Methylomagnum ishizawai: one gene and its partner. The protein of the gene in region 2 interacts with the protein of the main gene of each other region in a pairwise test. Links are inferred from orthologs where the notes say so. Each region holds a gene or a part of one and is shown on either strand. Other genes may lie near its edges. The genes, in order: B9N93_RS17385 and B9N93_RS12060.

The links.
Region 1: the proteins of B9N93_RS12060 (region 2) and B9N93_RS17385 interact in binary tests that used the Escherichia coli proteins (3 or more experiments, as listed by UniProt). The link is inferred for Methylomagnum ishizawai from one-to-one orthologs.

The regions. Positions count from the first base shown.
Region 1 is NZ_FXAM01000001.1:3,888,931-3,892,203, reverse strand. Bases 166-3,118 are described here. They hold B9N93_RS17385 (diacylglycerol/lipid kinase family protein), read right to left. Parts: upstream 2,146-3,118; coding sequence 1,186-2,145; downstream 166-1,185. Other genes in these bases: B9N93_RS17380 (TonB-dependent receptor), read right to left, coding at 2,328-3,118; B9N93_RS17390 (protein-tyrosine phosphatase family protein), read right to left, coding at 614-1,189; ilvD (dihydroxy-acid dehydratase), read left to right, coding at 166-562. In the rest of the region: more of ilvD, read left to right, coding at 1-165; more of B9N93_RS17380, read right to left, coding at 3,119-3,273. UniProt on the Escherichia coli protein: In vitro phosphorylates phosphatidylglycerol but not diacylglycerol; the in vivo substrate is unknown.
Region 2 is NZ_FXAM01000001.1:2,726,796-2,729,914, reverse strand. Bases 251-3,049 are described here. They hold B9N93_RS12060 (citrate synthase), read left to right. Parts: upstream 251-894; coding sequence 895-2,205; downstream 2,206-3,049. Other genes in these bases: B9N93_RS12055 (nucleotidyl cyclase domain-containing protein), read left to right, coding at 2,458-3,049; B9N93_RS12065 (protein YgfX), read left to right, coding at 251-639. Outside these bases: B9N93_RS12070 (FAD assembly factor SdhE), read left to right, coding at 1-227; more of B9N93_RS12065, read left to right, coding at 178-250; more of B9N93_RS12055, read left to right, coding at 3,050-3,119.

The DNA of each region.
Region 1 (3,273 bases), 1.2 Mb from region 2 along the record:
CAGCCATTTGGTCATCCTCAAGGGCAACCTGGCGGCGGAAGGCGCGGTGGCGAAGATCACCGGCAAGGAAGGCTTGAGCTTCACCGGCCAGGCGCGGGTATTCGAATGCGAGGAACTGGCGTTGAAAGCCATCCTCGACGGCACCGTGCAAAAGGGCGATGTGATCGTGATCCGCTACGAAGGGCCGAAGGGCGGTCCCGGCATGCGTGAGATGCTGTCGCCGACTTCCGCCGTGATGGGCAAGGGCTTGGCCAAGGACGTGGCGCTCATCACCGACGGGCGCTTTTCCGGCGGCACCCATGGCTTCGTGGTCGGGCATATCACCCCGGAAGCCTATGTCGGCGGACCCTTGGCCATCGTCGAGGATGGCGACGGCATCACCATCGATGCTGAGCAGGCCGAGTTGACCTTGCACTTGTCCGACGAAGCCATCGCCGAGCGCCTCAGCCGCTGGCAACGGCCCGCGCCGCGCTATACCAAGGGCGTGCTGGCGAAATACGCTAAGCTGGTGTCCTCGGCTTCGGAAGGGGCGGTGACGGATAAGGATTTGGGGGATTTGTAGGCCGCGTCTATTCTCGGGTCCGGGGCGGATCGGGCCGATCCGCCCCGGACCCTAAGCTTGCGAGACCACCCGCAACCCGGCCGCGAATTCCTCGATCCGCCGGACCTGCCCCGCCGTGGGCCGGATGAAGGGCCGGACTTTCCGCACCCGATCCCAGGCCACCGTCGGCGCATCCCCCGCGCTGACCAGCCAGGCCGCCGCCAAGGTGGGGCCGCGGCCCAATCCCTCCCAGCAGTGGATATAGACCTTTCCCCCCTGCGCGACCGCCCGCCGGATGAAAGCCACCCCTTGCCGTAATTGGTCGAGGCTGGGCGCATGGTTGTCCGCCACCGGCAAGAATAGATAATCCAGTCCGGTGCCGCCCACTTCCTCGACATAGTCGTATTCGGCGCGGAGGTTTACCACGCCGGTCACGCCGCGCCGGTACATCTGGTCCACGATGCGGCGGGCGGGCTGTCCGCCCAAGAGGACGCCCGGCGCGACCCCGCTGAAATGCCAGATCGGCGCTCCGGTCAGCCAGCGCCAGGCTTTGTCGAGCCCGGCCAAAAGGGTCAGACAAGGCCCATGGGTGCCGAGCATATTGCCGAGCCGCCGTAACTCGGTTTGGATCGAGCCTTCCGGTTTCATGGGACCGGCTCCGCGCGGGGTACCCGCACCCGCACGGCCTGGGGCACGACGCTGGCCGTGAAGTGCTTGGCTTGCTTGAACGGCTCGCCGTCGAGGGTCATCCATTGGCGGCGGCTGCATTCCACGGTGATGGTTTGGGCTTGCCAATAATCTTCCAGCGGCGGCGGATTGTGGCGCAGGAAGGGCAGCAGGCTGTGGACCAAGCTGGCGAGGAAGCGTGCGATCTGGGTCATTTCGAAACTGCGCAGCACGATCACGTCCAGCAGGCCGTCACCGACGTTGGCGCAGCCGGCCATCCGCAACGAGGCAATGCCCACCCCGGCGGAATTGCAGATCATGCAGGTGATGCCGCGGATGGCGCGGGTTTCGCCGTTGGCGGTGATGACGTAGCGGGCTTCGCGCAACCGGGCCAGGGCGCGCCGTGCCGCCAGCAGATAGGCCCAGCGTCCCAGGCGCGTTTTCTCTTCGCGGGAGGTTTCGAGGTTATACAAGGCTTCGTAGCCGATGCCCGCCCGCAATAAGAACAAGCGGCCATCGACGCAGCCCATATCGACCGACCGGATCGCCGCCGCCGGGTCCAGGGCCAGGGCCAGCGCCGCCTCCACGGTGTCGGGGAGGCCCAATTCCTTGGCCAGGACGTTGGCCGTCCCGCAGGGAATGATCGCCAGGGCCGCCGGGCTGTCTTTCAAACCCGCGGCCACTTCCATCACGGTACCGTCGCCACCGCAGGCGATGACCAGATCATGGCCCAGCGCCGCCGCCTCCGCCGCGAACCGGCGGGCGTCGTCCCCGGCCTGGGTTTCCAGGATTTCCCAGCGAAGGTCGGGCCGCGCGGCGAACGCTTGTTCCAGGGCGTCCCGCACGTCCTGGCGGGTGCCTGCGGCCGGGTTGAGGATCGCACGGATGCGGGCCGGTGCGGGATTGGGTGGATTGGATTCGGGAGCGGGTATCGGCATGGGTCCATTCCTCGCCGTGGGTTTGTGTGGGGTCATCCCGTCCGCGGGATGTGGTGCCGGGCGGTTCCGAATCGACCCCGGCCCGTTGGGGGCCGGGATTGGATTCGGAGTCCGGTGCTGGCTTGGACGGTTTTTTCGGTCCGCCATTCTCGGTGTGGCGGAAACTTCTCGGGTGGCGGGGGCTAATCGAAATGTACCCGTACCCCCGCCCAGGCGCCGATGGGCGCGCCCGGTCCCAGGAACCGTTCCGGCGTGCCGCCATCCGGGGCCCCGGTGAAGAAATTGCGGTTCACCACGCCGAAATTGGAGTAATCGGTGTTGAATACGTTGTTGGCCATGGCGAAGAGTTCCACATGCTCCTCGACCTTGTAGCGGGTATGTAGGTTGACCACCGCGTACTCCGGCACCTGGGCCAGCTGGTTGGCATCGTCGCCGCGCATATATTGGCTGGAGGCGTATTGCAGGTCGCCGCCGAAGAACCAGCCGGTCAGGATTTCATATTCCGCGCCCAGCTTGACCAATTGTTGCGGAATGCCGGGAATCCGGTCGCCGGGGCTGACGGTTTCCGGTCCCAAGGCGTTTTGCAAGGTGGCGTGGGTCTGGTAGGTGGCGTCGATGAAGCTGTAGTTGATGTACCAGTTGAAGCTGCCATGGCTGCCCTGCAAGCCCACTTCCGCGCCCTGCCGCAGGGTGTTGCCGACGTTCTGGAAATAGCCCCGCGTCAAGCCGCTGCCGCCGACATTGATGAATAGGATGTCGTTGCTCAATTCGGTGCGGTACAGCGCCGTGGTCCAGCGGATGTCATCGCCCAGCTTGCCCCGCAAACCCACCTCGAAGGTGTTCGATACCACCGGCTTCAAGGGCGGGTCGGCGATGAAGCTGTTGGGTAGCGAACAAGGCGCTTCGGGGTCGGCGCAAGTCAGTTCCACCGGGGTCGGGACGCGGAAACCTTCGTTGTAATTGCCATAGAAGGTCATCTCCTTGACCGGCCCGCCGTCGGCGGCGAAGGCGTCCAAGGGTTGCAGGGTGAAACCCGCCGAGGGGTTCAGGCGGTTGAAGGTGTGGTGGCCGGCCAGGGAGGTGCGTCCGCCTTCCTCGTCGGTGCCATAGCCCGATAGCTCGATCTCG
Region 2 (3,119 bases):
GCTGGCTGTGTCGGCGCGGGATGCGCGAACTCGATCTCCTGATCGGGCGCTATCTGGCCCAGGGCTATGCGACCGCCCCGCCCGCCGAGCAGCGGGCGTTCCAGCGTTTGCTGGAACTCCAGGACGATGAGCTTTGGCATTATCTCGGCGGTGGCCCCTTGCCCGAGGAGGCCGAACTTGCCGCCCTCATCCGCAAACTCCAAAACCTCCCTCCTGCTCCGGCTTGAGCCTTCCCGGCGGTTGTTGGGCCTCCTCGCGGCCCTGCATCTCCTGGCCGGAGGGTGCGCCGTGGCGAACGGCCTGCCGTGGTGGGCCAAACCGCCGCTGCTCTTCGCCGTCGCCTTGAGTTATCGCGCCGTGCGCCGGGATTACGGCGTGATGCCGCGGGTGCGGGAAGTCGTATTGGACGGGGAGGGCGGGGTCGTGGTCTCGGGCCGCGCCGGGCCGGTCGAGGGGACGCTGGCCGGAGGCTGCGTGGTCACGGCTTGGGTCGTGATCTTGCGCTTGCGGACCCTGGACGGGCGCTTGCTGGCGATTCCCATAGTCCGCGACGCCGTGGACGTGGAAGCGTTCCGGCGTTTGCGGGTGGGTTTGCGTTGCGGGGAGTGGGAGCGCCAGCCCAGCGGGGAGGGCGGCTGAAAATATATTGTTTCCGCGTCCCCGGCCAAGTTGGACCAAAATCCGCCCAAGATCAGGCAATTCCGCCATCCCGCCCGTATTGGCCGGATCATGGGTCTTGATTTCCGGGCGCTCCGGCTTTTCCCGTACTATCGGCCTGGTTTCCGTCCGGGCTCCCGTTCCCGGAATCCCATCGTTCCGCCGGGCTAGCCTAGCCCCGCGGGTTGTCGTTACACTCCGGTGAAGCTCAATCCCGGCAAGAGAGGTCAATCAGCCATGTCACAAATAGCAAAAATCGAACTGGAAGGCCAAATCGTCGAAGCGCCCATCATCGTCGGCACCGAGCAGGAAAAGGGCATCGATATCAGCAAGCTGTTCGCCTCCACCGGCTACGTCACCCTGGACCCCAGTTATGGCAACACCGGCTCCTGCAAATCCGCCATCACCTATATCGATGGCGACCAGGGCATCTTGCGCTACCGGGGCTACGACATCGCCGAACTCTGCGAGAAATCCACCTTCATGGAGGTGAGCTATCTCCTGGTCTACGGCGAACTGCCCACCCCCGAGCAATTCACCCGGTTCAAGGACAAGGTACAGCACCATTCCCTGATCCACGAGGACATGAAGAGCTTCTTCACCGCCTATCCCGGCCACGCCCACCCGATGGCGATCCTTTCGGCCATGGTCTGCTCGCTGTCGGTCTACCACCCGGAATTGCTCAAGTCCGATCCCACCCCCAAGGAAATGAGCCAGACCATCACCCGCTTGTTGTCCAAGGTGCGGGTGCTGGCGGCTTTCGCCTATAAGCGCTCGGTGGGCGAGGCTTTCGTCTATACCAAGCCCAAGCTGGATTATGTCGCCAACTTCCTGCATATGATGTTCACCAATCCGGTGGAAGATTACGAAGTGGACGAGGTGATCCGCAAGGCGCTGGACGTGCTGTTCATCATCCACGCCGACCATGAACAGAATTGCTCGACCTCGACCGTGCGCATGGTGGGTTCGTCCAAGGCCAATCTGTTCGCGGCGATCTCAGCGGGCATCTGCGCCCTGTGGGGTCCGCTGCATGGCGGAGCCAACCAGATGGTGATCGAGATGCTGGAGGATATCGCCAAGGATGGTTGCAACTATAAGAAATACATCGACAAGGCCAAGGACAAGAACGACCCCTTCCGCCTGATGGGCTTCGGCCACCGGGTCTACAAGAACTACGATCCCAGGGCGCAGATCATCAAGAAACACTGCGACGAACTCTTGGATCAGCTCGGCATCAACGATCCCATCCTGGAAATCGCCAAGGGCTTGGAAGAAGCCGCCCTCACCGATCCCTATTTCATCGAGCGCAAACTGTATCCGAACGTGGATTTCTATTCCGGCATCGTCTACCGCGCCATGGGCATCCCGACCAATATGTTCACGGTGATGTTCGCGCTCGGCCGCCTGCCGGGCTGGATCGCCCATTGGAAGGAGATGATCGAGGAACCCGGCACTAGGATCGCCCGGCCCCGGCAAATCTACGTGGGTTCGCCGCAACGCGCCTACGTGCCGATCAACCGCCGCCGCCCGCCCGCCAGCCCCGAATAGGGCGCGGCGCTGGGTTTTCCCCCTGGAAACACGGCCTGCGGGCCGTGTTTTCGTTGGTGCGGTTTGCGTGATTTTGTCATCGCCGACCATGTCGCCTGTTACACTAGCGGCTTGTGTATAGGTCCATGTTTCTTGTACGGTTCGCGCGTATCGGCAATTCCTTCTGCGCTATAGTGGATACCCGCCCCGGAGCGGTGCGGGGATTGGCCGGTTACGGAACCTGTCCACCCTCCAACGACGACGATCCCAGGCATGTTGTTCGGATTCGATTTTTTCCTGAAGCAGAAGCCGGATACCGGGAAACTCGTCGCTCCTTTGGCGGCGCCCCCGCCGTTCCGCTTCAAGCTCGACCGTTTCAGCAAAGGCATCGATAACGTCCATATCGATGTGATGCTGAGTCCGAAATTCGCCGAAGCCGCCGTCCGCCTGGTCCGCCAGTCCATCCAGTACGACGCCAACGCGAACCTGGGCTGGAAATCCAAATGGATCGCCCCGCCCACTCCCAAAACTGTCGATACCTTCCTGAGGCACTATGCCGAGTTGATGGATGCGGCCCTGGGCGTGGCCCGCAAAGCCAACCAGCGCGAACCGATACAACTCGCCCAGTTCGCCTTGTTCAAATTCCTGCTGGTGCTGGTCGGGGCGGAATTGCGGAATTTCCGCGACGGACTCCATCAGGAGCGCGGTTATCAGGAATGCGGTGGCGGTAAGGCCATGCGCATCTACGACCAGTTGGCGGCCCTGTCCCGCGAGATGCCGCAAATCCACCACCGGGTGGCGCAGAGCTTGTTCGGGCAGGTGTTGAAGGTCGAGGCGGGGGTGTTGGCCAAGCGCCGTAAATCCTTGCTCGGGCGTTCCTGGCCGGTGCCGCGTGAGATTTTGTTCAATCCCATCCTGCTGTTGCCGAGTCCTTG